DNA from 4 places in the Rhizobium sp. 01L410 genome. Region 4 is predicted to be linked to each of the others. Evidence: riboswitches for the same ligand, from Rfam matches in the RefSeq annotation. Region 4 holds a riboswitch; each other region holds the start of a gene.

Region 1 (7,818 bases), on a different contig from region 4:
TCATCGTCGCCGCCGCCATCCTCAACGGCCTGGAACTGGCCGGCAAGTCGATCAGCAACGTCAAGATCGTCACGTCTGGCGCCGGCGCTGCGGCGCTCGCCTGTCTCAATCTGCTCGTCGAACTCGGCGCCAAGCGCGAAAACATCTGGGTCCACGACATCGAAGGCCTCGTCTACGAGGACCGCAACGTGCTCATGGACGAGTGGAAAGCCGTCTACGCGCAGAAGAGCGATACCCGCACACTCGCCGAAAACATCGGCGGCGCCGATGTCTTTCTCGGCCTCTCTGCTGCCGGCGTCCTGAAGCCGGAACTGCTCGAGCAGATGGCCGAAAAGCCGCTGATCATGGCGCTCGCCAACCCGACGCCGGAGATCATGCCAGAACTCGCCCGCGCCGCCCGCCCGGACGCGATGATCTGCACCGGGCGCTCGGACTTCCCGAACCAGGTCAACAACGTTCTCTGCTTCCCCTTCATCTTCCGCGGCGCGCTGGATTGCGGCGCCGAGGAGATCAACGAAGCGATGAAGATGGCAGCCGTCCGCGCCATCGCCGGCCTCGCCCGCGAAGAGCCGTCCGATGTCGCCGCCCGCGCCTATTCTGGTGAAACGCCGATCTTCGGACCGAACTACCTGATCCCCTCGCCGTTCGATCCGCGCCTGATCCTGCGCATCGCGCCTGCCGTCGCCAAGGCAGCGGCCGAGAGCGGCGTCGCACGCCGTCCGATCACCGATTTCGACGCCTATCTCGACCAGCTGAACCGCTTCGTCTTCCGCTCCGGCTTCATCATGAAGCCGATCTTTACGGCCGCTAAGGCTGCCGAAAAGAAGCGAGTGATCTTCTCCGAAGGTGAAGACGAACGCGTGCTCCGCGCCGCTCAGGTTCTCATCGAAGAAGGCATTGCCGAACCGATCCTGATCGGCCGTCCGCAGGTCATCGAAACCCGCCTGCAACGCTACGGCCTGCGCATCCGCCCGCTTTCCGACTTCGCCGTCATCAATCCGGAAGACGATCCGCGCTTCCGCGAATATGTCGATCTCTATCTGTCCCTCGTCGGCCGCCGGGGTGTCATCCCGGAAGCGGCCCGCACGATCGTGCGTACCAACACCACCGTCATAGGTGCGCTGGCGCTGCGCCGCGGCGAAGCAGACGCGCTGATCTGCGGCCTCGAAGGCCGTTACGAGAAGCACCTGCGCGACGTTCGCCAGATCATCGGCAAGCGCAAGGATGTCCGCGATTTCTCGGCACTCAGCCTGCTGATCTCGCAGCGCGGCGCCACCTTCTTCACCGACACCTACGTGACGTTCAATCCGAGCGCCGAGGAAGTGGCTGAATCCGCCGTTCTGGCTGCCGAGGAAATCAAGCGCTTCGGCATCACGCCGCGCGCCGCCCTCGTCTCGCATTCCAATTTCGGCTCGCGCGAAAGCGAAAGCGCCACCAAGATGCGCAGTGCCCTGCAGCTGATCCGTGACGCCGCGCCCGATCTCGAAGTCGATGGCGAAATGCATGGTGAGAGCGCAATCGCCGACGAAATCCGCAAGCGCGTCATGCCCTCCACCACGCTGCACGGCGAAGCCAACCTGCTGGTCTTCCCGAACCTCGATGCCGCCAACATCACGCTCGGTGTCGTCAAGTCGATGACCGACGGCCTGCATGTCGGCCCGATCCTGCTCGGCACGGCGCTCCCGGCCCACATCCTGGCTCCGTCGGTGACGTCGCGCGGTGTGGTCAATATGGCGGCGCTCGCCGTCGTCGAGGCCCAGCAGCCGGCGTGATTTGCCGTAGATCGGAAAAATGCGTTAGAATTCCGTCGTTAGCTTGTTAACGGAAGGCAGCTAGACAGAACGGATGCGGCAAATGCTCTGCCGCTTCCGGTTTACTATGCTGCGGGATGATACCGTGAAACGCCGAAGCCTGACCCTTGCTCTCTTTCTCGCTACTGCCGCGCCCGCGGCGGCGCAGACCAGCGCGATCTGCGAAGATCTGCGCGGACGCCTTGCCGACCTGCCGCAGGTGATCGGCAACGGCCCGGAGATCCGTCAATATGCAAGCGCCATAGCCGAACAGAACCTCGAGCTACGCAAGCTGCGCAACGACCTGCGCAGCAACGGCTGCAGTGTCGACAGCATGGTCGTCATCGGCGGCGAGAATGACCGCTACTGCAGCGATCTGCAGGAATCGGAATCGCGGATGATCGACAACATCCACTACCTCCAGGACCGCCGCAACCAACTGCGGGAGGCCGGCGGCAGCGATGTCAACGAACGCCGCGAACTGATGGCCGCCCTCGACGATAACGGCTGCAACGACGATCCGGGCTATCAGCCGGACGAGCGCGCCTATGTCCCTGCGCCAAGTACCGAAGAACAGGCGATGCGCGGCGACACCTTCATTCCGCTCGGCAACGGCGAAGAAGGCAACACGCAATATGGTGTGCCGCGCGGCGAGATGATGTCGCATGTCAGCACCATGTGCGTGCGCAGCTGCGACGGCGGCTTCTTCCCGATCAGCACCAATGCGACCTCGATCGATTTCAGCCGCGACGCCTCGACCTGCTCGAAAATGTGTCCCGGCATCGAGACCGAACTTTTCTATCAGGACGTTTCGAATACCGACGCCGCCAACATGATCTCGGCCGCGACCGGCGCGCGCTACAGCGCCATGCCAAACGCCTTCGCCTACAAGAACCGGGCACCCGGCGAGAAATCCTCCTGCACCTGCAATCTGACCGCCTATTACGAGCAGATGCGCAAGAACCAGACCGTCAGCGCGCCGCCGCCAAAGGGCTCGATCACGACAATCACCACCAAGCCGCCGGCAACGGCCGCCCCCACACCGGCTGCGCCGCAGGCACAGGTACCGGACCGCCCCTACGACCCCGGAAACAGCAAGGTACGCCAGATCGGCCCGCAATTTCTCGCGGGCGACCAGGGCAGTATCGACCTGAAGAACCCGGCAACATCGGGCCCGCAGCCGCAGCAGCAACAGCGGAATTAGCGGCGGCCCCAGCCATCGCGGAAGATCAGCTCGTCGAGCGGCAGCCGCTGCCGCCAGCCTTTGACGGCCAGCTCGGGCTCGCTATAGAGCGTATCGACATAGCCGACGCAGAGCCAGGCGACGATCTCGATATGCACGGGCACGCCGAGAATGTCCTTGAGCTCGCTCTCGTGGAAAATGCTGACCCAGCCGACGCCGATGCCTTCAGCCCGTGCCGCGAGCCAGAGGTTCTGCACGGCACAGACGGTCGAATAGCTATCCATCCGCGGGTTATGCGTGCGCCCCAGCACGACGTCACCGCTGCGCGACGGATTGCAGGTGATGCAGATGCCGAGCGGCGCCTTGAGGATGCCCTCGAGCTTCAGCGATCGGTATGTCGCCTGCCGCTCACCATCGAACATCCCGGCCGCCTCGCGGTTCGCCCGGTCGAAGGCGTTCCAGACGCGCTGGCGGACAGCGACATCTTCGACGACGATAAAATTCCAGGGCTGCATGAAGCCGACCGAGGGCGCGTGGTGTGCGGCCTCAAGCAGCCGCATCAGCACATCGGATGGGATGGGATCAGGCAGAAACTGGTCGCGCACATCGCGCCGGGTCATGATCGCCCGGTAGACGGCGTCGCGCTCGTCAGCGGAAAAGGCAGACGCGCCTTCAAGCGCATCCTTGTTCATGGGCCGCATCGTCAAATCCCCAACAACGCAACCGCCCCGCCGTCCGCACGGGATCAGTCTATGATGCCAGGCCGGTCTTCTGACTTGGCGTCATCCGCCCGCCGCAGCCTTCCCGGTGTCAACCAGTGGCATGATGCGGCAGGCGTCGGCCTTACAGCGTTGGGCACGTTCCGGGCTTGCACCGGATTCCCGATTCTCCCGCGACAAGCGGGCACCTGACCGAAGCGTCTTGCCCGCTTTTACGAGACGCTTCAAGTAGCCGGGAAATACCGGACATAGGCAAACTCGTCACCATCAGGTGACCAGCAGGGAACATTGATCGTGCCCTGCCCGCCGAACAGCTCGAAAAGCGTCGTCAGATTGCCGCCGTCCATATCCATCAACCGCAGCCGCACATGCAGGTCGCGCGGATGATCGAAGACGTCAGGGTCGTAGGAAAGCAGCAGCACCTTGTCGTTGGTAGGCGCCGGATGGGCAAACCAGTTGCCGTAATTGTCGTGCGTGACCTGCTCGAGGCCGGTCCCATCGGGATGAATCCGCCAAATCTGCATCAGCCCGGTGCGGCTGGAATTGAAATAGATCCACTGGCCGTCGAAGGAATAGTCAGGCCCATCATTGCGCCCCTCGCCATGCGTCAGCCGCCGCTCGGCCCCGCCATCGACGGAAATCGTATAGATGTCGAAGAGATCGCCGCGGATGCCGCAATAGGCGAGTTCCTTTCCGTCAGGCGACCAGCCATGCCAATAGGATGGCAGGTTTTCGGTGATCTGCTTTGGCGCGCCGCCTTCCGACGGCAGCGTATAGATGCAGGATTTGCCGTGCTCGGTCTTGTCGGAAATCACATAGCGGCGGCCATCGGGCGAAATGCCGTGATCGTTGTTGCAGGCCGTGGCAAAGCCGGTATCGACCTGCTGCAGACCGCCCTCACCATCCGGTGACAAACGATAGAGAAGGCCATCACCGTTCAGCAGTAGGTAGCGGCCATCGGGCGAAAAATTCGGCGCCTCGATCAGCTGCTCCGTCTGGAACACGACCCGGCTCTGACCGGTGAGGATGTTGTAGATCTCGACCGAACTGCGCATGCATGCCTCCCGCATTTGCTGCGGCCCGGCGCTTAGCCGTTCCGCTTCATTCTGATTTGCATGCGGTTTGTGCCATGCATCTGCGTTTCGATAAAGGCGCAGCGCTTCAAAAGCGAACTGAGGTTCAAGGACACGAAATCCTCAGTTCAGAAGATGCCAACTCACCAGGAAAGGATGAATTCCAGATGCGACGGCGCCGACCGTAGCCAATGTAGCGAGAACAATCTGATATGTTTCGAGCTTCAACCGGCGCTCAAGAACAACCGTCTCGCCCCGCCAATAAAGCCGGTTTGCTTCGTCCAATTGAAAACCATCGAGCTCATCCAAGGCAATTGTGCGCAATGCCATGCTCGTCACCTCTCAATCTAGACAAACAGCAATTGATGATACCCCTACCGATCCCTAAAACGGTTGGTGATTGGATAGCGGCGGTCGCGGCCGAAATTCTTCTTGGTGATCTTCACGCCGGGCGCCGATTGGCGGCGCTTGTACTCGGCGAGATAGAGCAGATGCTCGATCCGGTGCACGGTCGCGACATCGTGGCCGCGCGCGACAATCTCGTCGACACCCATTTCCTTTTCGACGAGGCATTCGAGAATGTCGTCGAGAACCGGATAAGGTGGCAGCGAATCCTGGTCGGTCTGATCAGGCCGCAGTTCGGCAGAGGGCGCCTTGTCGATGATGTTTTGCGGGATCACCACGCCTGACGGTCCGAGCGCATCCGGCGGCACATGCGCATTGCGCCAGCGCGAGATCGCATAGACCTGCATCTTGTAGAGGTCCTTGATCGGATTGAAGCCGCCGTTCATGTCGCCGTAAAGCGTCGCATAGCCGACCGACATTTCCGACTTGTTGCCCGTCGTGACGACCATCGAGCCGAACTTGTTGGAGATCGCCATCAGGATCGTGCCGCGGGCGCGGCTCTGCAGGTTTTCTTCGGTGATGCCGCTATCGGTGCCTTCGAAGAGGTCCGAGAGCGCCGAGGTAAAGCCGGTCACCGGCGCCTCGATCGGCACGATATCATAGCGGCAGCCGAGCGCCTTGGCGCATTCGGCGGCATCCTTCAGCGAATCCTCGGACGTGTAGCGATAGGGCAGCATGACGGTGCGCACCCGCTCCTCGCCCAGCGCATCGACGGCAATCGCCGCGCAGATCGCCGAGTCGATGCCGCCGGAGAGGCCAAGCACGACATTCTTGAAGCCGTTCTTGTTGACGTAGTCGCGGAAGCCGAGCAGGCAGGCGCGGTAATCCGCCTCCTCTTTCTCCGGAATATGCGACATCGGCCCTTCGCTGCAACGCCAGCCGTTGTCGCCGCGCTTCCAGGTGGTCACGGCAAGCGCCGGTTCGAACTGGCTCATCTGGAAGGCAAGCGACTTGTCGCCGTTGAAGGCAAAGCTCGCGCCGTCGAAGACCAGTTCGTCCTGGCCGCCAAGCTGGTTGGCGAAGATCAGCGGCAGGCCTGTTTCAATCACCTGTCGCAGCGCCACCTGATGGCGCACATCCACCTTGCCGCGATAATAGGGCGAGCCGTTCGGCACCAGCAGGATTTCGGCGCCGCTTTCGGCCAGCGTCTCGCAGACGCCGAGATCGTTCCAGATCTCCTCGCAAATAGGCACGCCGATCCTGACGCCACGGAAATTCACCGGCCCCGGCATCGAGCCTTCGGCAAAGACGCGCTTCTCATCGAACTCGCCGTAATTCGGCAGATCGATCTTGTCCCGGAACACCAGGATCTTGCCGCCATCGAGCACCGCGACGGAATTGTGCCGCCCTGTCTCGCCCTGCCGCGGGAAGCCGACGATCAGCCCCGGTCCGCCATCCGCGGTATCGGCAGCGAGATCCTCGATGGCCTTGAGGCAAGCCTTCAGGAATGCCGGTTTCAGCACCAGATCCTCGGGCGGATAGCCGGAAATGAAAAGCTCGGTCAAAAGCAGCAGATCCGCGCCCTGACGGGCCGCATCGGCGCGTGCCTCGCGGGCTTTGGCAAGATTTCCAGCAACATCGCCGACCGTTGGGTTGAGCTGGCCGACGGCAATCCGGAGCGTGTTCAAGGGAGCGTTTTCCTGTGTCATGTCATCTATTTAGCGCGCGCGCGTTCGCCCCGCAACGTGTCCTGCCATGAAAAGCCGCCGGGTCTGCTCAGACGAAAATTCAAATCTTCGGGAAAAGCAAGGAAACATTAATGGTTCATCTAGCGTTCATGGCGGGCATGTGACAGTTCGGTGAAGGTTTTATGACGCCGGGATGACGGCGGGAATGACATTGGAGTCCGCCCTTGATCGCGTTGGTCATGAAGTCCGCGCAGGCCAGAAGAATGGCGCTGCTTTCTGCTGGTCTCGGCGCGAATGTCCGCTCTCCCGCCGCCCGAGCCGCCCTCAGCATCGCATTCACCTTTTCGATGGCGCTGCTCAGTGTCATCGCCGTCGAATGGATCGCCCGCAGCACGCTTGCCGATGTCGGCGATTTCCTGACCTCGACGGCCCGCCCCGGCATGACCACCGTCGTCATGCTGACCATCCTGATGCTGACGCTCGATGCCGCCTTCGGCCGCCGCTATCTCTCGGCGCTGATCCTCGTTCCGCTTGTCTTGATCCCGGCTTTCGTCTCCAATCAGAAACAGCATTACCTGTCCGATCCCTTCTATCCCTCGGACATCCTCTTCGGCCGCCAGATCATGGAATTGCTGCCGGTGATGGTGCGTGACCGGCCGTTCACGGCCATCGCCATCGTCGTCGGCCTGGTGCTGCTGGCCGCCGGCATGGTGTTCGGCTGGCGCTATGCCTGGCGCACCTTTCCGAAGCTGTCGAACCAGGCGCGTCTTCGCCGCCTCTGCCTCGGCCTACCGGTGATCGCCGCCTTCGGTTCGCTGATGGATTATTCGCAATATTCCTACATCCGCGACCGCCTGCAGGTCGTGCCGATGATGTGGGACCAGAAGGAAAATTACCGCAGCAACGGCTTCATCCTGGCCTTCATCTTCAACGTACCGATGGCCGATGTGGCAGCCCCTGCCGGCCTCAATGCCGAGGCGCTCGACGCGATCCCGGCCCGCAATTACGGCTATCTCGCCG
Region 2 (7,818 bases), on a different contig from region 4:
AAGCGCCCGGCTTTGAGCCGAAGATGCGATATCCGGCGCGTTTGGCCGCCGACGCTTCATCCAGGCCGGACGCCGCAAGCCGCGCCGCCTCGCCGCGCATCCGCTCGGCAATCGGATTATCCGCAGCATCCTCATCGAGAGCGCCGACGGCGCGGATCGCCTTGTCGAACAGCGCGATCTGCTCCGGAAAGGCATCGCGAAAGAAGCCTGATATCCGGAGCGTCACATCGACCCGCGGACGCCTCAGCATCGCAGGCGGGATGATTTCGTAGCCGGTGACCCGGCGCGAGGTCATGTCCCATACCGGCTTGACACCGATCAGCGCCAGCGCCTGGGCGATATCGTCCCCACCGGTGCGCATGTTGGACGTACCCCAGGCCGTCAGCCCGAAGGACACCGGCCACTCGCCGTGATCCTGCACATAGCGGCGGACCAGCAGTTCCGCCGATTTCTTGCCGAGTTCATAGGCGGCAGGCGTCGGCACCGCGCGGCTATCAACGGAGTAGAAGTTCCGCCCTGTCGGCAGCACATCGGGCCGCCCGCGCGTCGGAGCGCCGGAGGGACCGGGAGCGACGAAACGGCCGTCGAGGCCGGCGAGGAGTGCCGAAATCTCGGCGGCGCCGCAGGCGAGGATCGAGGGCTTCAGGCGGGATTCGATCTCTGTGAGGACGGATCTGGTTTGGGACCAGTCAGCCGGGCATTCGGTTTCGCCGGAGACGAACTTTGCGGCGAGCAGTTCGATGCGCTCGACGGTGTCGCCATTGGTGCGCCAGGGGGCGTCAGTGATTTCAGCCAGTATAACGGGACGTGGGCCTGTCCAGTTGGCGGCCATGTCGCAGTCAAGGGGATCGAATTTGGCGCTTGTATGCGGGGTACCCCCCTCTGCCTTGCCAGGCATCTCCCCCTCAAGGGGGGAGATTGGCTGGGCGGACCCGCTCGCTTCGACTTCATTTGGCTGGTGAGACACTCGCCACGAGTCGATCTCCCCCCTTGAGGGGGAGATGTCCGGCAGGACAGAGGGGGGTACCGCACCCGCCAACGCTGCATCAAGCGCAATCGCCCGCTGCAAACTCTGATCCCCGCCCTCGCCAAGCCCGCGCGGCACCCGCGCCAGCGCCACTGTCAGATCCGTCAGCAGCCGTCCCTGCGGCGACACACCAAACACATGCAGCCCGTCACGGATCTGCATCTCCTTGAGATCGCAGAGATAGGCATCGAGCTTCTTCAGCGCCTCATCCTCGGTCTCGCCCTTGGCAATCCCGGCATCACTATCCAGGCCGATATCGGCGACGAGCTCAAGGATCTGCTTCGACAAAAGCCGGATACGGCGCGGATCGCTGCCGGATGCCTCGTAATATTCGTCGACCAGCGCTTCCAGATCCTTCAGCGGACCATAGCTTTCAGCCCGCGTCAGCGGCGGCGTCAGGTGATCGATGATGACGGCGGCCGTCCGGCGTTTGGCCTGCGTGCCCTCGCCGGGATCGTTGACGATGAAGGGATGGAGATGCGGCAGCGGCCCGAGGATCGCCTCCGGATAGCACTCCTCCGAAAGCGCCAGCGCCTTGCCCGGCAGCCATTCGAGATTGCCATGCTTGCCCATGTGAACAACCGCATCGGCGCCGAATTCCTGGCGCAGGAAAGCATAGAAGGCGAGATACCCGTGCGGCGGCACGAGATCGGGCGAATGGTAGCTTTCCTTCGGATCGATATTGTAGCCGCGGGCCGGCTGGATACCCGCCAGTACATTGCCGAACCGCGTAAACGGCAGGGCAAAAACATCATCCACGACGTAGGGATCGCCCTCCGGCACGCCCCAGCGCGCCGTCATCTCGTCTTGAATCTTTTTCGGAAGAGACGCGAAGAACGCCTTGTATCGACTCATGGAAAGCGTTTCGCGGATCACCTTTCCGTCGTGTCCGGAATTCGTCGGCCCCTCCGAGAGATGGCGGATCAGCGCATCGCCATCATCAGGGAAATCGGCGACACCATAGCCAGCCCCGCGCATCGCCTTCAGCACCTCGACGGTACCCGCAGGCGTATCGAGGCCGACGCCGTTGCCGAGGCGCCCGTCACGGTTCGGATAGTTGGCGAGCACCAGCGCCACGCGCCGCGCCGCAGCCGGCTTGCGCCGCAGCCGCGCCCAGCCGGCTCCGAGCTTGGCCGTGTAGCGCATCCGCCCTTCATCAGGCTGGCTGGTAACGATATTCGCTTCGACAGCCGCGTCATAACGCGCCGCCGACTTGAACGAGACGGCCCGCGCCAAAACCCGTCCATCGACTTCAGGCAGCGCCACGTTCATCCCGAGATCGCGCGCCGACAGCCCCTGCGATGACACGGCCCACGCCTCATATGATGATGCAGACAGGATTGCCTGCAGCACCACGGAACCGCTTTTTTCCAGCACGGTCGGTTCACGCTGCGCACCCGGCGCGGACACGGCAAAGCCCGTCGTGTTGACCACGACATCGGGAGGGGCCTGATCGAAAATGCTGGCGATGATGCCCTTGGAGACCGGGTCTTTGAGGCTGTAGGCAAAGACCGGCAATGGCCGGAGACCTTCCGCCGCCAGGGCCTCGATCATCGCCTCGACCGGTGCGGTCTCGCCGCTCTGGACGAGGGCTCGGTAGAAGCTGATGGCGGCGATGGGGGCGTCGTTAGATGTAGAGGGGGGTGCCACGTTCCGCAGCATCGCCGCAGACAGCACCCGCCACTCCCCGACACCAACGACTCCCCGCCCCGGCCACCATATCCCGGCCTTCATCAACGGCGCAGCCGCACCGGGCTTTTCACCACCCGACAGCATCGCCGCCGCATAATCCAGCAGCCGCCGCGAATTCTCGTCGCCGCCCTCTATCAGATACGACCACAGCGCATTGAGATCATCGAGCGCCACATTGGAAAAAGGCGTCAGCCCGGCATCCGGCTTGGAATCGCCGGGCAGAACCGCAATCCGCGCGCCATGCCTCGCCGCGCAGGCATGAAGAGCCTCCAGCGCGTAGTGGAAATAGCTGGCGCCGCCCAGCGCGCGGACAATGATGAGCTTGGCGTGCAGCGCGGTCCGCTCGACATAGGCATCGACCGACATCGGATGCTTGAGGCTCATCAGGCTGGCAAGCCGAAGCGTCAGCGGTGAACCGCCGCCCTGTCCGTGGGCGGCGGCGATGGCCGCAAGCTCCGTATCCGCCGCAGACAGAAACAGGATATCGCCGGGCGACTGGCCAAGATCGATGGCCTCGTCACCGTCGCTGATCGTTCCTTTCTGGGCGAGAAGCAGATGCATGGATCAGACGAGCGCCTCGATGGCCGTGCGCACCGCCGCTTCATCCATGTCATGAAGGCCGATAACGACGAGACGCGTGCCGCGGGTCTCGTCCGACGCCCAGGCGCGGTCGAAATACTGGTCGATACGGCTGCCGACAGCCTGGATCTGCAGACGCATCGGCTTGCCCTCGACAGCGGCAAAGCCCTTCAGGCGCAGCACGTCATGCTCTGCAATCACGCCCTTCAGCTTCTCGATGAAACCGGCCGTATCGGCAATCGCGCCAAGCTCGACAACAAAGCTGTCGAACTCGTCGTGGTCATGCGGCGTGCCATCCTCATGCTCGAGCTCGTGATGGGACTTGCGATTGGCGATATCTTCCTCGGTGCCGACGCCGAGGCCGAGCAAGACACTGGCCGGAACTTCGCCGTTCTTCGCCTCGATCAGCGCAGGCTTGCGCGAAATGCGCGACGCCACTTCGTCACGGACGCGGATAATGCCTGCGGCATCGAGCAGATCCGTCTTGTTGAGCACGATCAGATCGGCGCAGGTCAGCTGATCCTCGAACAGCTCCTCGATCGGGCTCTCGTGATCGAGCGACTCGTCTTCGGCGCGGCGCGCATCGACGGCATCGTGGTCGTCGGCGAAACGTCCGGCGGCAACGGCGGCGCTATCGACGACGGTGATCACGCCATCGACGGTCACTTCGCTGCGGATATCGGGCCAGTTGAAGGCGGCGACCAGCGGCTGCGGCAGCGCTAGGCCCGAGGTCTCGATGACGATATGATCGGGGCGCTGTTCGCGCTCAAGCAGCTTGGTCATCGTCGGAATGAAATCGTCGGCAACGGTGCAGCAGATGCAGCCATTCGTCAGTTCGATGATATCGTCCTCGGTGCAATTCTCAGCACCGCAGCCCTTCAGCACGTCGCCATCGACGCCGAGATCGCCGAATTCGTTGATGATCAGCGCGATCTTCTTTCCGCCGGTGTTGGAAAGCAGGTTGCGGATCATCGTCGTCTTGCCGGCACCGAGAAAGCCGGTGATCACGGTTGCGGGGATCTTCTGGTTCATAAACTTCAACCCTTCATTTTCAGCGGCAGCCCTGCCGCGATAAAATACACGTCCGCGGCAGCGGCCGCGATCATCTGGTGCAGCCGCCCGGCATGATCACGGAAATCCCGCGCCATCCGGTTCTCGGGCACGATCCCGAGGCCGACTTCATTGGAAACAAGCACGATCCGAGCCTTGGCCTTCGGCAGCCAGGCGGCAAGGGCAGCAGATTCCGCCGCCATGTCCCGCTCGCCCATCATCAGATTGGTGACCCAGAGCGTCAGGCAATCGACAAGGATCGCCCGCCCTTCGCCGTCGATGGCCGACAGGCACTCGACAAGCTGCAGCGGCTCCTCATGCGTCGTCCAGGATGGCCCGCGATCGTTCCTGTGGGCGGCAATCCGCGCCCGCATCTCGTCATCCCAGGCACGCCCAGTGGCGATATAGTGGCGCTCGAGGCCGCTATCGGCGATCAGCTGCTCTGCGAAACGGGATTTTCCCGAACGGGCGCCGCCGAGCACGAAGGTGGTGCTGTTCATGTGAGGATGGCTCCGGCATCAGCGTATTGGCGTCCGCCACACCCACCTCCCTCATTCCTGTGCCTGTCACAGGAATCCAGCCACGGCGCGTCTGCGCCGTGAATGAAACCTAGCAGCAAGGAAATAAGTCTTCTGTGCCCAAGGACTTGGGCACGCTGGATTCCTGTGACAAGCACAGGAATGAGGGAAATCCTCAGGGCCGCACGTAACGGCATGCAAATTCGTGTTTCAGCCATGACAACCTCCGTGCTGGCAGCGGACAGGATTGCCCTTGGGTGGGCTCTTCGCCCGGCACGGTTGGCAGGTCTCCTGGCTCGCGGTTCGAGGCCCCGACAGGGATGGCGCAAGGCCATCCCTGATCGTGCCAGCGGATCTTCCTCGCCTTCCCGGCTGCATTCTCGTGAAAAGGCGGACGATTCGTAGAAATGGAGGCGTCCAGCCCCTGCTGATCACGATGCATTCCAGTGGCTTTTCCGGTGTCCTTGAGCCACCGCCCTGCCGCGGAATGCGGCGATCAGGCAATGGTGCCGGTGCACCGGATGGAAGACCCTGACCGCTCTACAGTCGCGGGGTCGGCTGTGATGAAGACGCCCGGTTTGGGTCCGCCCCGTCACATTCCCTTTTCATCCAGGGCGGCAATCACCGCTCCGGAACCATCCGTTATTGATTTCATCGTTAGGCGTGCGGCAGTGCGAAGTCAATCGAGCCTGACACAATGGAAAATGCCGCATCTTAACACGACTGAGTCTACCAAACAGATAGTCTATTAAATTCATTGACTTACGGGCATATTTCGCTTGCCGCCGCCTCGCTTTTGCTGCAATTGCTCGCGAAATCATGCGGCGCGAAAAGCCTGCTTCCTTGATCCTTCCTCCCGTCGCCTAGTTCTGTCATCATGCTCACGAAAACGGATATCGGCCGCCTGACGCGGCGCCATCTCAAATTCGATTTGGCGCGGCTGCGCGCGCTGGCGCGCCAGAACGAAATGGGCATGGTTTTCGCCGGTGGCGCGGTCGGCGTCATCTCTGGCTGCGCGGTCACCGGCATGAGCCTGATCTCCCGCGAGATGCACAGCCTCATCTTCGGCATCAGCGATGTCGATCGTCTCAGCTCCTCCGATATCAGCAACAAGCTGCTGCTGCTTTTGGCACCGGTCTGCGGCGGCATGCTGCTCGGCCTGCTGCTCTTCATTCTCAGCAGGACACGCAAGAAGCCAATGGTCGACCCGATCGAGGCCAATGCGCTGCATGGCGGCCGCCTGTCGCTAACCGACAGCATCATCGTCGCCATCCAGAACCTGATCTCCAACGGCTTCGGCGCATCGGTGGGGCTCGAGGCCGGCTATACGCAGCTGGCGGCAGGCCTGGCCTCGAAGCTCGGCCTGAAGCTGCAGCTGCGCCGCGCCGATCTGCGCGTCCTCCTCGGCTGCGGTGCGGCAGGCGCCATCGCCGCCGCCTTCAATGCCCCGCTAACCGGCGCCTTCTACGCGTTCGAGCTGATTATCGGCACCTATACCATCGTCTCGCTGACACCTGTCGTCGTCTCCGCCCTGCTCTCGACGCTGGTGGCACGGCTGCTCGCAGGCAACGATTTCACCATCGACGTAGGCAGATTCGGCACTGTGGTGCCGGCCGATTATGTGCCGGCCATTCTGCTTGGCGCCTGCTGCGCCGGTGCTGGCATCCTGATCATGCAGGGCGTTTCCTTTGTCGAGGAACTGGCCCGCAAGAGTTCCGTACCCACGCCGGTACGCCCGGCGCTCGGCGGCATCGTTGTCGGCCTGCTGGCCACAATCTCTCCACAGGTGCTGTCGGCTGGGCATGGCGCCTTGCATCTCAACCTGGCGCATCAGGTGGCGATCCCGACGCTTGTCGGCATCCTGCTGTTGAAGTCCCTTGCATCCGCGGTATCGATCGGCTCCGGCTTCAGGGGAGGCCTGTTCTTTGCATCGCTGTTCATGGGCGCGCTGCTCGGCAAGCTCTTTGCCTATTCCGCCCCGTTCTTTGCGCATGCCTCGCTGACACCCGAAGTCTACGCCGTCGTCGGCATGAGTTCACTCGCCGTCGCCATCATCGGCGGACCGCTGACGATGACCTTTCTGGCGCTCGAAATCACCGGCGACTTCCCGATCACCGTATTGGTGCTCGCCGCGGTCATCACGTCCTCGCTCGTCGTGCGCACCACCTTCGGCTACTCCTTTGCCACCTGGCGTTTTCACCTGCGCGGCGAAAGCATCCGCAGCGCCCATGATGTCGGCTGGATCCGCAATCTGACGGTCGACAAGCTGATGCGCGCCGACGTCAAGACCGCCAATGCCGCAACCACTGTCGAGGAATTCAAGAAGGCCTTTCCCGCCGGCGCCACGCAACGCGTCATCCTCGTCGATGACACAGGCAAATATGCCGGTCTGGTGCTGGTGCCGGAAATTCATGCGAATCCGATCGCCACTGACGACGAGGGCAAGGGGCTGGAGAGTTTCGTTCGCTACAAGAACGATTTCCTGCAGCCGCAGATGAATGCCAAGCAGGCAGCTGCCATCTTCGACAAGAGCGAGAGCGAAGCGCTCGCCGTGCTGAACAATCTGATCGAGCGCAAGGTCGTCGGACAGCTCAGCGAAAGCCACACGCTGCGCCGCTACAGCGAAGAGCTCGACCGGCGGCGCCGCGAAATCTCCGGAGAAATCTAGCCAAGCAGCCGGTTCAGCCAGTCGCCGTCGAGATGCGCCTCAAGCTCCGCCGCAACGGCATCCAGCGCCCGGTCGACGCTCTCTGCGTAGTTGCGCCTTTCGCCCTGAAGGCCGAAACTCTGCAGCAACCGGCTGCGATAGGCATCGCCGGAAAACAGGCCGTGCAGATAGGTCCCGACGATACGTCCATCCGCAGATACGGCACCATCCGCGGCACCGTCCACCACGGCCGACGGCCGGCTGCAATCCAGGCCCTCGGTCACGCCGAGATGGATCTGATAGCC
Region 3 (7,818 bases), on a different contig from region 4:
CGAGCAGCACGGCCGCGCTATCCGTGTAGGTTTTGGCAGCCGCCAGCGGCTGATTGAATTCGTGCGAGAGTGCCGCCGACATCTGGCCCAGACCGGCAAGTTTGCCGGCCTGGATAAGATCGGCCTGCGTCTGCCGCAGTTGTTGCTCCGTCAGGCGCCGTTCGGCGATCTCTTCCTCGATCCGGCTGTTGACCCGCGCGAGATCGGCCGTGCGCTCTTCGACGCGCCGTTCCAGCTGGTTGCGGGCGTCGGCCTGCAACTGCATGCGTTCATTGAGCCGCATCCGGCGCTGGCGCAGAACGGCAAAGGCGAGACCGGCAATGCAGAGCATCAGGAAACCGGCAACCAGCGCCGTGCGCGCCCGCGCCCGGACGGAGCCGGTGTCGAGCAGAACGTTCACGGTCCAGTCTTCCGCCTGCATATATTGCGAGAGCACCAGATATTCCTTCTGCGCGCCCTCCTCGATCATCGTCATCAGATCATGCTCTGCGAACCGGCTGCGGCCGAGCGGCAGTGCCGTCAGCGCCGCGTTGGCATAGCGCCGGGAGGCCTCGGTCCGCTGCATGCGATCCGCCGTCAGCGGCAGGATGCTGTTATAGAGCCAGGCCGGCTTGCCGGACATGAAGATGATGCCTTCAGGATCGGAGACGAAGATGCGATATTCGCCGCTGGTCCAGGAAGACTCGATCATGTCGATATCCACCTTGAAGACGATGACGCCGCGGATGTCATCGCCGGCCCTGATCGGTGATCCGAAATAATAACCGCGCTTCAGCGAGGTCGTCCCCAGTGCGTAGAAACGCGACTGCTTTCCGGCAATCGCCTCCTGGAAATACGGGCGGTAGCTGAAATTCTCGCCGATGAAGCTTCCCGGCATATCGAAATTGCTGGCGGCGATCGTCTCGCCGTCGGGCTTGATCACATAGATGTCTGAGGACTTGAGGAGATGGTTGATCTCCTTGAGATAGAGGTTCGCGGCGTCCCGAAGATCCTTGTCGTCGGGATGCGTGACCAGTTCCTTGATGTCATCGTGATCGGCAATCAGCGCCGGCAGTGCCTCGTAGCGGTTCAGGTGACCGCTGAGGGCGGAGACGGCCAGCCGCAGCGCCGTCCCAGCCTGCGCCGAGGCCTCGCCCATATAGGCGCGCGTCGCCAGCGATCCGCCGTAATAGAAGAAGGCGAAAACGACGAAAGGCACTGAAAACAGCGCAAATGTAAGCCTATGCCTCTGAGACAGCGGCGGCTCCTCCCATTTTGCCTCCCTCCCCAGGAAGGCAACCCCGACCGCCCGATTGTACTGACCGGCGCCGCGAATTCCAAGAGGCCAGCGGCATGGCCAAGGCGATCACCCTGCCCTTGACACTCCGGGCCCGGAATTGTCCTATCGGCCGACTGTGATGGGAGACCGCGATGACCGACGAACAGGCGCCTGTTGACAGCAAGCTCACCACGTCCAAGCGCCGTTGGGCGGCGGAAGGCAAGTTCCTGACAGGGCGAATTGCCCGCCCGGAGACCGAGCGCTTGCCGCCCGGGCAGCATCTGGTGAAGAACTGGCCGGTGCTCGATCTCGGCGAGCAGCCGGCGATATCGCTGGATGATTGGAAGCTCGAGGTGCGCGGTCTCGTAGAGACACCGCTTGCGCTGACATGGCCTGATTTCCAGTCGATGCAGCAGAGCACCCGTGTCAGCGACATCCATTGCGTGACGACATGGTCGCGCTACGACAACCGCTGGGAAGGTGTTTCGACCCGCGATCTGCTGGATGCCGCCATGCCGAAGGCCGAAGCCGGCTACGTCATGCTGACGAGCTATGACGGCTACACGACCAATCTGCCGCTGGCGGATTTTGCCGCCGAAGACGCGATCCTGGCGACCGCCTGGGAGGGGCAGCCGCTGACGGTTGATCACGGCGGCCCGATGCGGCTGGTCGTGCCGCATCTCTATTTCTGGAAGAGCGCCAAATGGCTGCGCCGCATCGACCTGATGCCGTCGGACAGGGCGGGCTTCTGGGAAATGAACGGCTATCACATGCTCGGCGACCCCTGGCGCGAGCAGCGCTACTCCGAGGACTGAACCTTCAGCAGCCTGCGGCCGGCGAAGAAGACGCCAAAGATCATCGCGAAGAAACCGGTCAGCGACGCCATGCTAGCCGTATGCAGCGGAATTTCGCTCCAGCGCGGCTTGATGACATCGGCAGTGTTGAAAGCCTCGCCGCTGAAACGGCAGGTGATCAGCGACAGGCCGCGGCGCACCATGTCGGCATCGGCATCCGAGATAATCGCGTCAGCCTCTCCAGCCTCGCGCGGCATATCCCGCAGCGACAGCAGAACCGCCTTGGTGGCGGCCAGATAGGCGTGAGCGCATTCGTTGAACGGACTCTCTTCGTCGGTCACGCTGCCGGGCATACGGCCCCAGAGACAGTAGGAATACTGGATCTGCGCATAGTTCAGCACACGGCGGAACGGCTCGTTGGTATCGGTGGCGGTGGACGCCAGCGCGATGATCCGGTCGCGATAATCAGCCATGACGGCCATTTCGCCATGCGAAATTTCAGGGACAGGAATGCCGCTGTGGTTTTCCGACGCGGTGCGGCTATGGGCCATGGCTCCGCCGGTCAGCAGCGCGAGCGCAGCTACAGAGATCGCCGAACGAAGAAGCAGCCGTTTCATCGCAGACCTTACCAATCCCTCATTCCTGTGCTTGTCACAGGAATCCAGTGCGTCCATGTCCATGGACGCGGGAAACTAGAGTCATTCACCGCGCCGACGCGCAGTGGCTGGATTCCTGTGACGAGCACAGGAATGAGGGAGAGTGCGGAACACCTCCCTCACCAAGCTCTCACCGAAACGCCGGACGGCCAACCGGGGACCGCGTTTCCAGCCGCTTCTCGGCCAGGAAGCCGAAGACCACCGCAAGCACCGACCACAGGATCACGTGCATGCCGAGCGACGTCGTGCGGAAGCTCCAGAGCACCGCTGCCGAATATTTTTCCGGCACCTCGTTGATCGGCGGCAGCAGGTACTGCACGAGGCCGATGAAGACGATGTAGGCGATACCGGCGATGATCGAGCCGTTCCAGATGCCGAAGCGGACAGCCAGATTGCGGGCCAAGGCCACGGCGGCGACGAGCGCCCCAACCGAGACGACGATCATCAGGAAGAACAGCTCGGTGCGAACGCCGATCGTGTCCGGATTACCGACAGCCGGCGGATTGGCCGGGTACTTGATGCCGGGAACGAGGATGATGGCGACGAAGGCTGCCAGCGCGATGACGGCAGCGGTGCCGCGGGCGCTGAGCTTGCTGAAGCGGCCATGCACGAAGGCGAAGGCGAGAGCAAAGAGGCCGCCGACGGCGATGCCGTAAGCCATCACGCCGGTGAAGAGGCCGATGCCGGCCTGAGTGGCGCGGCTGACGATTTCGGGTTCGGCGGCTTCGCCGGCAGCCGTGGCAGCGGCTTCCTCGAAGGCAATCGCCTTGTCGACCAGCGGCTCACCGAATGTATGGGCGAAGGCAAACACCAGGATGCCAGCAATCGCCCCCGCGATCATCCCACGGAGTAGAAGATTTCCAACCATGTCTGTCGTCCTTTAGTGGCAGGGGAAGCCGAGAAGGTGGCGGCCGTCATGCACGAATTCGTGGACGTAGCCGCCCGAGAATAGCGCCATGGCGCCCTCTTCCGTGCCGACAAAATAGATGGCGATGATCATCAGCAGGCCGCCGAAGATCGCCCATGGCAGGATTTCGCCTACCGGGATTGGCGCTGGTGCTGCAACAGGCGCAAAAGTGGTGTCAGACATATATTCCTCCTGGAATGACGCGTTTCAGTCGAAAGAGTGTTGGCGGCAAGGTCTGACTTCCAGCCTGCTTTCGCATCCTGGTCACAGTGGCGCGACCGCGCCGGATTTCCACCGGCTTCCAAACCCGCAACATGCCCGTTATATCTCTAGGCTGAGAACTGTCAACGAAACTTCATTTGCCATCCACGGCAAGCCGGAGGCTCACCTGTGCATACCCGGCTGACCTGGATCTGCCACGGCCCGACCAGCGCAAACCGCGAAGGCCGCTTCCCTCTGAACGAGCCACTGGAACAGAGCGCCGTTGTGGAAACCGCAGCGTTGACGGAGAGGCTTCGGCACGCCGATCGGAGCGCAAACAGCCCTGCCCTGGCAGGATTGCAGACGGCCGAAATCTTGAGCCTTGCCGCCACCGGCGATCCCAGGCTCGCCGATCCTGACTACGGTCGCTGGAAAGGACGCTCACTCGCCGATCTGCAGGCAAAGGAGCCGGACGCTCTGGTTCAATGGATGACGGATCCGCAATCGGCGCCGCATGGCGGCGAAAGTCTCGCGAAAGTTCAATCTCGCGTCACCGGCTGGATGGAGGAACAGCAGAACCTCGACGGGCACATGATCGCAATCGCCAATGCCGCGGTGATCCGGGCCGCCGTTCTCCATGTACTGAACGCGCCGCTCGCCTCGTTCTGGCTGACGGATATCGAACCGCTTGCCATCCTGCGCATGAGCCATGACGGCCGCCGCTGGGCGCTGCGCTTCGGCCGCTAAAGCTACCATTCCCAACGCGAAATTTAGATAAGCCTTACGCAAGCAAGTTGCGCGATACCTATTGAACCCGGCTTGCCGGGCGCTAAGTCCTTGCCCCGGGGAGACCAGCCATGACGTATGATTGGAGTGGGGAGCGTACACGGCGCATGCGTCTTCTGAAGATCGCGACCGCCGTTGTTCTCATAGGCTTTGTCATCAGCATCCCGATGCTGGTGAGCTGAAAGAAGGGCGAGCAGCCAAACTGCTCGCCTTTTCGCATTATTGCTGCGGAATCTGGATGACCGCAAAGAACAGGCCGAGCTGGCGGATCGCGTGCGCGAAGCCTTCATAATCCACAGGCTTGGTGATGTAGACATTGGCGCCGAGATCGTAGCAGCGCTGGATTTCACGCTCGTCATCGGTCGTCGTCAGGATCACCACCGGCATGCGCTTGGTGTGCTCGTTGCCCTTGATCTGCTCGAGAATGTCGATGCCCGAGGTGTCAGGCAGATTGAGATCGAGCAGCACCAGCAGATAGCGGTCCCTGCTGACCTCACCGCTGCGATCGGCACCAAGGATGAAATCGAGAGCGCTCTTGCCATTGGTGAAGGGAACGATCTCGTTGTTCACGCCGGCCCGGCGCACGTTCTTCTCGATAAGGCGGGCATGCCCCTCATCGTCTTCGATCATCACGATCGTGACTTCCTGGCCCGTGGCTTTCATGACTCTGTACCCTTTACGATGGTGGTGAGATCCGAAGGCAGGAGCAGCGTGAACGTGCTGCCGGTACCCTCAATCGACTCGACAGTAATGTCGCCGCCCAAATTTCGTATTAACGAACGCACATATGCGAGGCCGATCCCCTCGCCCGGCTGGTCTTGCTCGCCGGCGCGGCGGAACAGCTCAAAAACGCGCTCGCGGTCGTTCTTTGCAATACCGCGGCCATTATCCTCGACATCGATCTTGATACGGCCCTTGCCGGCAGGCATTGCCCGGACCGCAATCTTCACCGGGCGGCCAGGATAGCGGTATTTGACCGCATTGTCGAAAAGGTTGCCGACGATCTGGTCCAGCGAGAAGCGGTCCGTGATGAGCGCCGGAACGCGAATGTCCATCTCCATCGTCCCGTCGGCAGCGACCACCTGGTGGTGAACGCTCGCAGCCGCAGTCTCCATCGCGGCCTTGAGGTCGACCCTCTCCGGAACCAGTTTGCGGCGCCCGTCGCGGGAAATCTTCAGGATGGCGTTGATCAGCGAATCCATCTTCCGCGTCGACGAGCGGATGAAGCTCATCGCCTCCGGAAGGTCTTCCTCCACCGCCAGCCGCGCTTCCTTGATCTCGCTTTCGCTCGGCTTCTTCTCGTCGGCCATCACATAGGCCGTCACTGCAATGAGGCTCGCCTCCAGCTCGCTGAGGAAGCCCATGATATTGACCAGCGGCGCGCGCAGGTCGTGGGTGACGATATAGGCGAAGCGCTGGATCTCCTGGTTCGCCTGCATCAGATCCTCCGTGCGCTCGTTGACGCGCTCCTCAAGGCCGCTGTTCAGCGCTTCCAGTTCCTCACGCGCCCGCGACAGATCGCGCACATGTTGGAAGATAATGAGGATGGCGCCGCCAAGCACAATCACGATCGCCAACGCACCGCCGACGGTGACCCATTGCAGATCGCTGGCGGCCTCGAGCTGCTCGGCAACGATCACCCGCAAATGCTCGTCGGTCAGCCCAATGAAGCCGATCATAAGGCGCCGGGCATCGTCCATGTAGACGCGCCCGCTGTCGTTGCTGACGATGGCAAGCGCTTCCTGCTGCCTTCCGCTCTGGGCGAGCGCTACGGTGTTCTCGACCTCTGCCAGCTTGCCGTCGATCGCCTTGTCGAGGTCAGGCAGTTTCCCGGCATATTCCGGGTAGTTGGCAACGGCATCGGCAAGGCGCTTTCGCCGCTCCGGCAGATTTTTCAAGGCCAGATTGAAAGGATCGAGATAGCTCTGCTCGCCGGTCAGCAGAAAGCCGCGCTGGCCGGTTTCGGCATCCTGAAGCGCCGACAGCAGATCGGCCGAGCCGCTGCGGATCCGGCGCATCTCGGCAACGGTATCGGAATAGACCCGGTTTTCTCTCGTCAACCACAGCGAGGTCCCGACGATGCCCACCAGAAGCAGAACGCCGAGCCCGAGCATGATCAGCGTCGAGCGAACGAAGGAGGTGTTGGATGACATCAGGGATTTCTCTGAAAAGGATTTTCTGAAATACAAGTGACGGAAAAACGCCCTGCGATCAACCCGATGACCGCAAGGCAATGATACCCAGCGTGACTATAAATGGGATTTGCGTCAGTGTTTGACGCCGTCGCCCGCTATCGACGGACTGGTCACCGAAACCGGATCGCTTGCCGGAAACGTATCCTCAAGGCCGCGATCAAGCTGCGCTTCCAGCTCCTGCTCTGCCTTGGAAACGCGCGCACTCTCGCGAACGCGCATATCGCCGCCTTCCTGCGCCTCGGCCGAAGCAAATTCGCCCATCAGCGCCTTCGCCTTGTCGATTGCGTTTTGCCGGTTGAGATATCGGCTCCCTTCATCTGAACGGAGACGACCTCGCCGCCATCACTGACGAATTCGACGGTGAATCCCGATTTTCCGCCATGGCTGGGAATGACCTGAGTGCCGACGACCTGCATGGACCTATCCTCCTGAGCGTTTCAACTTCAATGTCCAAACGGCAGAGGCGATCGCTTGGTTCCGCGGGACGGCTATCAGGATTGGCGCAGGTAGCTGATGGTCAGCTCGAGTTCAAGATTGACGATCGGCATGCGCTGACCGTTCTGCACCTCGATGCTGAGCCGCTCGCCCGGCGCCGACGGCAACCCATCCAGCGCCATTTCCGCCAGCACGCGCTTGGCCTGTTCAACGGCCGAGATCAGATCCGGAAACTCGAAAGCCCGGTCGGCTGGCACAGTGCCGTCATTGTCATGCGTCTTGAAATAGAATGCGGACATTGCTTCCCACTCTGGTTTTGCTCTTTAAAGCGGGAAACAGGCTAAAGGTTTCAATTCGCGTCTAAAAACTTGGGCGGAGCCGGCCAGGCCCGTCGTTTCCGTGCGACCACCGATCCCTTGCGTCGTTCTGCAGCCCAGTGATTGCAGCAAACAATCACTACCCGTTTTCAACGAACATTTCAGACTTCGATGATATTGCTATGTCTTATATGGGGTGAGGAATGACGATGCCGGGGTTCTTTCGTAGCCGTGCCGGAAGGCAATGTTTATCGGTCATGATGCTGGGA
Region 4 (7,818 bases):
AAAGGCAATCGAGCCGTTCTTCTCTACCAAGGAGCTCGGCAAGGGAACCGGTCTCGGCCTGTCGATGATCCATGGCCTTGCATCCCAGCTGAAGGGCGACCTCAAACTGACCAGCGAAGTTCGCAAGGGCACGACGGCCGAGTTGTGGATACCTGTATCGATCTCCAGCGCTGCACAGCCCGAATTGATCGTCATCCCGCCACAGGCCGCCAGCAATGCGTCAGGGCCGAAGCGGATATTGCTTGTCGATGACGACCTTCTCATCGCGATGAGCTCTGCCGACATGCTGATGGATCTCGGACATGACGTCGTCGAAGCCCATTCCGGAACGGAGGCGCTGGAATTTTTCGGTGACGGATCGGCCTTCGATCTTGTCATCACCGACTATTCCATGCCCGGCATGACCGGCGGCGATCTGGCGAGAGCTGTGCGCGCCATCGCGCCGGCCCTGCCGATCCTCATCGCGTCCGGCTACGCGGAACTTCCCCCAGGGGTCGATCTGGACGTCGCAAGGCTTGGAAAGCCCTACACACAGGACCAGCTGGCCAATGAGATCGCCAAGGTCGCCTTCAGTGCCCGCTGATCGCGCATCTGATTTGCAAGACTGACGGGGCGATTACTTCGCCGCGATCGCCGTCATTTCAACGAAGAGGTCAGGCGAAGCCAGCCTGGCCTCGACCGTTGCACGAGCCGGCGCATGTCCCACCGGCACCCACGCATCCCAAGCCGCATTCATCTCGTCAAACCCCGAAATGTCGGAGAGGTAGATGGTGACGCTGACGAGATTTTTCTTGCTGACGCCCGCCTGCGCCAGCGTATCGTCGAGGCTGGCCAGAACATCTTCGGTCTGCAGCCGCACCGGCTGGCCACGGGTGGTTTCAGCCGTATGGCCGGCGAGGAAGATCAGGTTTCCGACGACCACTGCGTCGCTCCAGCGCGCCGCCAAGCCAATTCTCTCGACCATTCAAATGCCCTTTCATGCTCGATCTCGTCTGAGCCACAGCGCTAGCGCCTGAAATACGAAAAGGCCAGCATCTTCTGGGGCGCGCGGCCTATCCCTGGAAGTTGGCATCGGTTCGCCGGTTTTGCTGAAAGTTTAAGTTGACCGTTCCCGATGTCAGGACGACATTTACAAGCGTATCAAGGCAGGAGGAGAAAACGGTGGAAGAGTTGGACCGCTGGCGCCAGATGGCAAGTGCGCCGAGAGACGGCAGCCGGATTCTGGTGACGATCCGTCCGTCCGAACAGGGATCGGCGGAAGTCGATCTCGCCTATTGGTCGAATGGCGATCAGTTTGGCGGCGAAGGCTGGCGCGCGTCGGATTCCTCGCCCGGGCAGATCATCGAATATGCCGAACCGGAATTGAAGTGCTGGATGCCGATGCCTTCCGCAAATCTCGGACGCAGCTCGATGCCGGCGCCCTGGGCGGGCGACGACCATCAGAACCTCGATGGTTCCGGCATCTAGGAAACTGGAAGTGTTGCCAGCCCGGATTCGGGCGGGCTACGATCCGAGAATTGATTTCGCCAGATCGGCATGGTGGGTCTGAGCGACATCAGGATGAGATCGCAGGCGGCTCTTCAGCTGATTGATCCCGACTTCGCGAAAGATCGGGTTCAGCGGATCCGCGGTCACGCCACGCTCATTGCTGCGAAGCGCTTCGGGAAGCTCGATCACCGGTATCGTCGCATCGGGACGCGAGCCCAGGAAGAACGCCACGGAGAACCGCTCGACGCCACGGGGTGGTGCGACGACGTCGTGAACGTCTGCACGGACGAAACCGTTTGTCGCCAGTTCAAGGAGTTCGCCCGTGTTGATGACGAAGGTGCCGGGAACCGGCGGGGCGCTGATCCAATCACCGGCCTCTGTGCGGACGCGCAGGCCGGGCGTCTTGTCCTGGAGAAGAACGGTGACGAAGCCGCCATCCTTGTGTGCCCCGACGCCCTGATCGGTCTCGGCGACATCCCGGCCCGGATACCGGATGATCTTCAGAAGCTGCGACGGCTGCGGATCGTAGATACCGGCGAAGACATCTTCCGGCTGGTCGAGCGCAACAGCGATGGCCTTCAAAATATCGATGCCGATCCTTGTCACTTCCGCTTGATAGGCGAGAAGAAGCGGTTTCAGTTCAGGAAGGGCTTCCGGCCACTGGTTCGGGCCCTGAAGCCATTTCCATGGCGGCGTGGCGGGACCGATCTTCGCAGCCGTACCTTCGGTGTTGATGTCGAGCTGCTCGCGCCAATCCTGTTCGCCGCGCGTGCGTTCCTGCCCGGCGCGATTGTATCCTCTAAAATGCGGTGACTTGATCATCTCGATCTTCAGCTTCTCGTCCATCGGAAGCGCAAAGAACCTTTTGGACGCGGCAATGACATCGTCGATGAAAGCCTGCTCGACCCCGTGCCCGGTGAGATAGAAGAAGCCGTGATCATGAAGCACATGGCGAAGCTCTGCGACGAAAGCCTCGCGTTCCCGGCCGTGAAACCGCGAGATATCAAGCACAGGCAGCGCACTGCCGGATGGGTTGGCGTCGTTCAGGGCCGTCATGAAAGTCCTCGTATTCTGGGGCGCGTCGAAGAGCCCAGCATAGAGACGATCGAACGGACTGAAACACAGATCCGTTCAAGGTCGCGGTTCAGATTGAAAAACCGTTGCCCGCCACGGCCGGACGGAAGAACAAATCACCGGAAGAGACACGCCGACACCACATATGCCCGTTGCCGGTGAAAGCGCTCTATCGCAGCATCGGTGCGTCTGCCGTGACAAACAGCAGCCGCAAGGCCGCGGCGAGAAAATGGGCGAGCGCAAGAGCGGCAGCAGCGGCAGCGTTGATCACCAGCACCTGCGAAATGACGGCAATAGAAAACGCGCCTTGGCCCGATGGCAGGACGGACGTCGCTGCGAAGAGGACGCCTTCATACACCACGAAGGCAGCCAGAAACGTGCCGGCAGCCATAGCAAAGATGCCGGTCTGAAGCCTGATAACAACAAATGCCGCCAGGAGAGAGGTAGCAGCAGCCACGCCGATGGCGAGACCCCAGGCATAGCTGTCCCAGGCCTGCGGGTAGCCGAGAATGAGATAACCCACCACCTGGTTGCCCAGCCATGCGAGCAGAACCGCATAGATCGCCATTTGCCGCGGAAGCGCCATGGCGGAAACCGCCGACAGCGCAACGAAGGGCGTGACGCATGCGAAATAGAGACTAAGGACGACGCTGGAGCCCGCTGTCATGGCAATCCAGGCTGCCGCGGCACCCGTTGAGACGGGATGCAGAGGAAGCTGACGACGTTCGGTCATGACCATGCTCCAGTTCATCGGGATCTACTGTAGCGAACTTCCAGTGAAATGCCATCCCGGCAAACTGGCGCAACACTCCCAATTGCGCGCGCCGGCAATTCTCCATGAACCTCAGGCAGCGGCTCAAGGCCATCTTCAGTCTATCGCATATTGAATGTTGTAGCGGCCGTGCACCGCCGATTGCTCGACATACGCCCGGACGCCAAAGACGCGGGCAATCAGATCTTCGTTCAAAACCTCCCATGTGGTTCCTAATGCAACCACTTTACCCTTCTGCAGCACGGCGAGGCTGTCGCAGAACATCGCTGCGAGATTGAGATCATGCATGGCAATGATGCAGGTCGTCCCGAGTTTCGACACGAGGGATAGAATTTCGAGCTGGTGCTGGATATCGAGGTGGTTTGTCGGTTCGTCGAGCAGGAGCTCGGTCGGCGTCTGAGCCAGAGCTCTCGCGATATGGACGCGCTGACGCTCCCCGCCGGAAAGTGTCTGCCATATCTGTCCGGCGCGGTGTTTCATGTCGACCCGCTCCAGGGCCATGTCGACGGCCGCATCATCTCCCGCATCCCAGGCAGAAAGCAGGCCGCGATGCGGCGTGCGCCCGAGCTGGACGACGTCACGCACGGTCAGCGGCGTATCGGTTGCCGATTGCTGCTCGACGAGAGCAACGCGCCGGGCGAGACTGGCTCTAGAGAGGATGGCGACGTCGTCCTCGCCGAGACGGATAACGCCGCTATCGACGCGGCGCAGGCGGCAGATTAGCCGCAGCAGGCTGGACTTTCCCGAGCCGTTCGGGCCCAGCAGACCAAGCACCTTACCTGGGGTCACCGATAGCGTGATGCCATCGATGATTAAGGTGTCGCCGGCCGAATAGGACACGGTATCGATGGAGATGCTCATGCACTTCTCCCGACGCGATAGAGGATGATCGCGAAAGCTGGGGCGCCGAAAAGCGCGGTGACCACACCGATCGGCAAGATCTGTTGCGTGATGATGATCCGGGAAACGATATCGGCCCCGACCATGAAGATCGCACCGCCGAGCGCCGTGGCCGGTAGGAGACGGCTGTGGGACGGGCCAACGATGAAGCGGGCGGCATGCGGGATGACGAGGCCGACAAACCCGATAGAACCGACCATGCTGACGACGGCCGCAGTCATGATCGCGGTGATGCCGAAAAGAACGATCTGCACCCGCCGCACGGCAACGCCGAGCGATGCGGCGGCATCCGAACCGAAGGCAAATGCATCGAGCGCGCGGGCGTGGAACTGGCAGGCGGCGAAGCCGGCGATCGCGATCGGCACCGACAGATAGACATCGGGCCAGCGGACGCCGCTCATCGACCCCAGGAGCCAGAACAGCACGCCGCGCGCCTGTTCCGCATTTGCGGATGTCGTGACGATATAGGAGGTGAGCGCATTGAAGAGCTGCGAGCCGGCAACCCCGCAGAGAATGATCCGTTCGCTGGAGCCCCCGGTGCCTGTCGCAAGAATGCCGACAAGCAGGAAGGCCACCACCGCACCGATAAAGGCACCACCCGACAACGAAAGAACGCCATAGCCGAGTCCGAGGATCATGACACAGACGGCCCCGGTCGAGGCGCCGGCGGAAATGCCGAGCACGTAAGGTTCGGCGAGCGGGTTGCGAAGAAGCGCCTGGAGGATGGCACCGCAGAGGGCGAGAGAAGCGCCCGCACTGGCCGCCGCCAAAGCGCGGCTGAGCCGGTAGTCCCAGATGACGCCTTCGTGGATGCGGCTGAGTTCGAACGCCGTTCCAAACAGCCGGTTCGAAACCGCCTTGGCGGTTGTCGCAACTGGGATCGCAATCTCGCCGATCGAGACGGCAAGGCTGATCATGACGCCAAGGAGGAGAACGGCGGCGGCGGTGAGCGCAACGAGCGCCCACCACCGGCGTTGCCAGGAAGCGGCAACTTTCACTGCGTAAGGCCGAAGGTCTTGATGCCGTTTGCCAGCGTTTCGATGCCGTCGATCGTGCGGATCGTCGGGTTCATCGACTGGGCGTCCATCATCACGAAATGCTTGTTCTTGACGGCCTCGAGTTCCTTGGTAACCGGATCACTCTCCAGGAAATCGATCTTTACCTTCGGATCATCGGCGGCATAGCGGCGGCGGTCCATGGTCGCGAGGACGATGACGGCAGGATTTGCCTGGGCAATCGTTTCCCAGCCGACCAACGGCCATTCCTCTTCGGTCGTGACGACATTCTTCGCGCCGACCGTCTTGAGAATATAGGCCGGAGCGCTGTTCTTGCCGGCGATGAAGGCGTCGCCCTTGACCTCTTTGCTGGAGAACCAGAAGACAACGGGCAGGTTCTTGCCCGAGGCACCCGAGATCGAGGCAACGGCTGCAGCCTCACGCTTCTTCAGATCGGCGATCAGGGCATCGCCGCGATCCTTGACGTCGAAAATTTCGGAGAGCTCCGCGATCTCCTGATAGATCAGGTCCATCGTGAACAGCTCCTTGCGAACGCCATCACCGCCATCGGCATTGATCTTGGCGACGCAGTCGGCAGGCGCGATGTAGGTATTGATGCCGAGATCGGCGAATTGCTCGCGCTTGCCGACAGAGCCTTGCGCACCGACATGCCATTCGAATTCGGCGGCGACCAGATCGGGTTCCTGACCGACGACGGCCTCGAAGCTTGGATCGTTGTCGGCGAGCCTTTTGATCTTGCTATTTGCATCGGCATATTGCGGCAGGACCGGCCCGACCCAGACGGCGGTACCGGCGACCTTGCCGGCAAGACCAAGCGAGAACAGGACTTCGGTCATCCCCTGGCCGATCGAGACGATCTTCTCAGGCGCCTTCTTGAACGTGACCTGCTGCCCGCAGTTGTTGAGGGTCAGAGGATACTGCGTGGCGGCAAGGCTTGTACCGGCGAAGCCGGTCAGGCCGAGGGCAAATGTGAGCGTGGCGATAATCTGGCGCATGGGACCTCGATTTAGGAGAAGCGGGCAGCACGACGCCGCGGAACACGGCGTGACTGCTCACGCAGCGCGGACGCGGAAAGCCCAATCGAGGCGGATGGAGGCCATGTATCGGCGAAGGGTCAGGTCAAACATGTCTGTTCCTTTCCAGGCATCCCCGCCCGGCTGATTGGATCGTGTTTGACGGCAGGTCTCCTGGCTCGCGAATATTCGCCTCTCATCTGCCTTCCCGCGATAACATCGCAGTGGCATGGCCTTGCGGCCCAAGGGAGACATCCAGCAGGCTGGTCTCCCGTGATGATCGGCAATCCGCTTACAGTTGCGGGGGCAGCCACGGTCTTGGTCCCTTTTGGGTCGTCCGCACCGTGTTCCCTATTAATCCCGTCGGAGACTTCCTCCGGGAACCGTCGGATGCAGTTACGACGCTAATATCCCGGCCGTCAAGACGCGCAGCGCGCCACCCTGGTTCGGCAATCAGGGTTCAGTACCCGCAGAACGGCCGCCAATCGCGTTTTCGCTTGTTGAATACGGCATACTTATTCCGTTATATATGAAGAAAATGGGAATATCAGAGGTAATGGCCGTTGAACGAAATCTCAAACGAGACCGTCGCAGAGAGCGGCTATCGGCAAATAAGGGCGGATATCATTTTCGGGCGGCTTTCTCCGGGGCAGAAGCTCAAGCTTGAAAATCTGAGAATCGCCTACCAAACCAGCGTCAGCACACTGAGAGAGATTCTCAACCGCCTGACATCGGAAGGCCTCGTCGTTGCCGAGGGGCAGCGCGGCTTCGAAGTCGCGCGTGTTTCGGTCGCCGACCTGAGAGAGACCGCAGCGCTGCGTCTGCTTCTCGAGGAGCACGCGCTGGAGCAGGCCTTCGAACAGGGCGATGTCGAATGGGAAGCGCGGCTGGTCTCGGCCCATTACAAGCTGGCGCGCATGGAAGAGGTGATGGCCTCGGGCGATACCAGTAGGGCGGAAGACTGGAAGCGCTACGACTGGGAGTTTCACCAGGCTCTGATCTCGGCCTGCGGATCGCGCCTGCTGATGGAAACACATTCGGCGGTGTTCGACAAATATCTGCGATATCAGATGGTGGCATTGTCCTATCGCGGCGGCGTTGCGGAAGAAGAGCACAAGCAACTGCTGGAGGCCGCTCTTCAGCGCGACATCACGACGGCGAAGAGAATATTGCAGCGGCATATTCAGCAGGGCGTCGAGCATGCGCTGAGCAAGGGTTCACTGGCGACCATTCGCCTATCGGCAGGATAATGTATTCCACGCACGATGGTGCGGGACGTAGAGGAATCAATGCTCAAAGTGACCGGTGAACATTCCGAGACTGTCAGCGACGTCGTCTCCCGGCAAATTCGTCAGGATATCATCTCCGGGACATTGGCGCCGGGTGCGAAGATCAAGCTGGAGCAGGCCAAGGAGCACTATTCGATCAGTGTGTCGTCGCTGCGCGAGATCCTGAGCCGCCTGACCACCGAAAACCTGGTGCTCGCCGAAGGCCAGCGCGGCTTCGAAGTCAGCCCCGCTTCGCTCAAGGAGTTGGAGGAACTCGCCGATCTTCG

What was found. Region 4 has a riboswitch for cobalamin ahead of AC1DV9_RS24990 (ABC transporter substrate-binding protein). Riboswitches for the same ligand answer to the same signal wherever they lie in the genome.
Region 1: another riboswitch for cobalamin. It lies ahead of bluB (5,6-dimethylbenzimidazole synthase); the one in region 4 lies ahead of AC1DV9_RS24990 (ABC transporter substrate-binding protein).
Region 2: another riboswitch for cobalamin. It lies ahead of cobU (bifunctional adenosylcobinamide kinase/adenosylcobinamide-phosphate guanylyltransferase); the one in region 4 lies ahead of AC1DV9_RS24990 (ABC transporter substrate-binding protein).
Region 3: another riboswitch for cobalamin. It lies ahead of AC1DV9_RS21920 (CbtB domain-containing protein); the one in region 4 lies ahead of AC1DV9_RS24990 (ABC transporter substrate-binding protein).

The regions. Positions count from the first base shown of each region.
Region 1 covers NZ_JBFTST010000002.1:330,677-338,494, reverse strand. Annotated here, with positions in the region: gene AC1DV9_RS06185 (NADP-dependent malic enzyme) at 1-1,772, shown strand, start outside; gene AC1DV9_RS06180 (DUF2865 domain-containing protein) at 1,897-2,994, shown strand; gene bluB (5,6-dimethylbenzimidazole synthase) at 2,991-3,674, opposite strand; cobalamin riboswitch at 3,718-3,899, opposite strand; gene AC1DV9_RS06170 (TolB family protein) at 3,917-4,747, opposite strand; gene AC1DV9_RS06165 (hypothetical protein) at 4,889-5,095, opposite strand; gene AC1DV9_RS06160 (NAD+ synthase) at 5,140-6,819, opposite strand; gene AC1DV9_RS06155 (LTA synthase family protein) at 7,062-7,818, shown strand, end outside.
Region 2 covers NZ_JBFTST010000002.1:193,926-201,743, reverse strand. Annotated here, with positions in the region: gene cobN (cobaltochelatase subunit CobN) at 1-3,280, opposite strand, end outside; gene cobW (cobalamin biosynthesis protein CobW) at 3,284-4,330, opposite strand; gene cobU (bifunctional adenosylcobinamide kinase/adenosylcobinamide-phosphate guanylyltransferase) at 4,336-4,848, opposite strand; cobalamin riboswitch at 5,131-5,521, opposite strand; gene AC1DV9_RS05510 (chloride channel protein) at 5,744-7,534, shown strand; gene AC1DV9_RS05505 (cobyric acid synthase) at 7,531-7,818, opposite strand, start outside.
Region 3 covers NZ_JBFTST010000010.1:207,421-215,238, reverse strand. Annotated here, with positions in the region: gene AC1DV9_RS21940 (sensor histidine kinase) at 1-1,138, opposite strand, end outside; gene AC1DV9_RS21935 (sulfite oxidase-like oxidoreductase) at 1,411-2,073, shown strand; gene AC1DV9_RS21930 (hypothetical protein) at 2,058-2,669, opposite strand; gene AC1DV9_RS21925 (CbtA family protein) at 2,839-3,576, opposite strand; gene AC1DV9_RS21920 (CbtB domain-containing protein) at 3,589-3,798, opposite strand; adenosylcobalamin (AdoCbl) riboswitch at 3,798-3,948, opposite strand; gene AC1DV9_RS21915 (histidine phosphatase family protein) at 4,006-4,563, shown strand; gene AC1DV9_RS21910 (response regulator) at 4,822-5,265, opposite strand; gene AC1DV9_RS21905 (sensor histidine kinase) at 5,262-6,755, opposite strand; partial or broken gene AC1DV9_RS21900 (hypothetical protein) at 6,870-7,213, opposite strand; gene AC1DV9_RS21895 (DUF6894 family protein) at 7,289-7,531, opposite strand; gene AC1DV9_RS21890 (putative bifunctional diguanylate cyclase/phosphodiesterase) at 7,759-7,818, shown strand, end outside.
Region 4 covers NZ_JBFTST010000014.1:63,308-71,125, reverse strand. Annotated here, with positions in the region: gene AC1DV9_RS25025 (hybrid sensor histidine kinase/response regulator) at 1-583, shown strand, start outside; gene AC1DV9_RS25020 (RidA family protein) at 617-964, opposite strand; gene AC1DV9_RS25015 (hypothetical protein) at 1,162-1,467, shown strand; gene AC1DV9_RS25010 (isopenicillin N synthase family dioxygenase) at 1,504-2,544, opposite strand; gene AC1DV9_RS25005 (hypothetical protein) at 2,732-3,295, opposite strand; gene AC1DV9_RS25000 (ABC transporter ATP-binding protein) at 3,431-4,195, opposite strand; gene AC1DV9_RS24995 (FecCD family ABC transporter permease) at 4,192-5,232, opposite strand; gene AC1DV9_RS24990 (ABC transporter substrate-binding protein) at 5,229-6,245, opposite strand; cobalamin riboswitch at 6,411-6,666, opposite strand; gene AC1DV9_RS24985 (GntR family transcriptional regulator) at 6,827-7,513, shown strand; gene AC1DV9_RS24980 (GntR family transcriptional regulator) at 7,553-7,818, shown strand, end outside.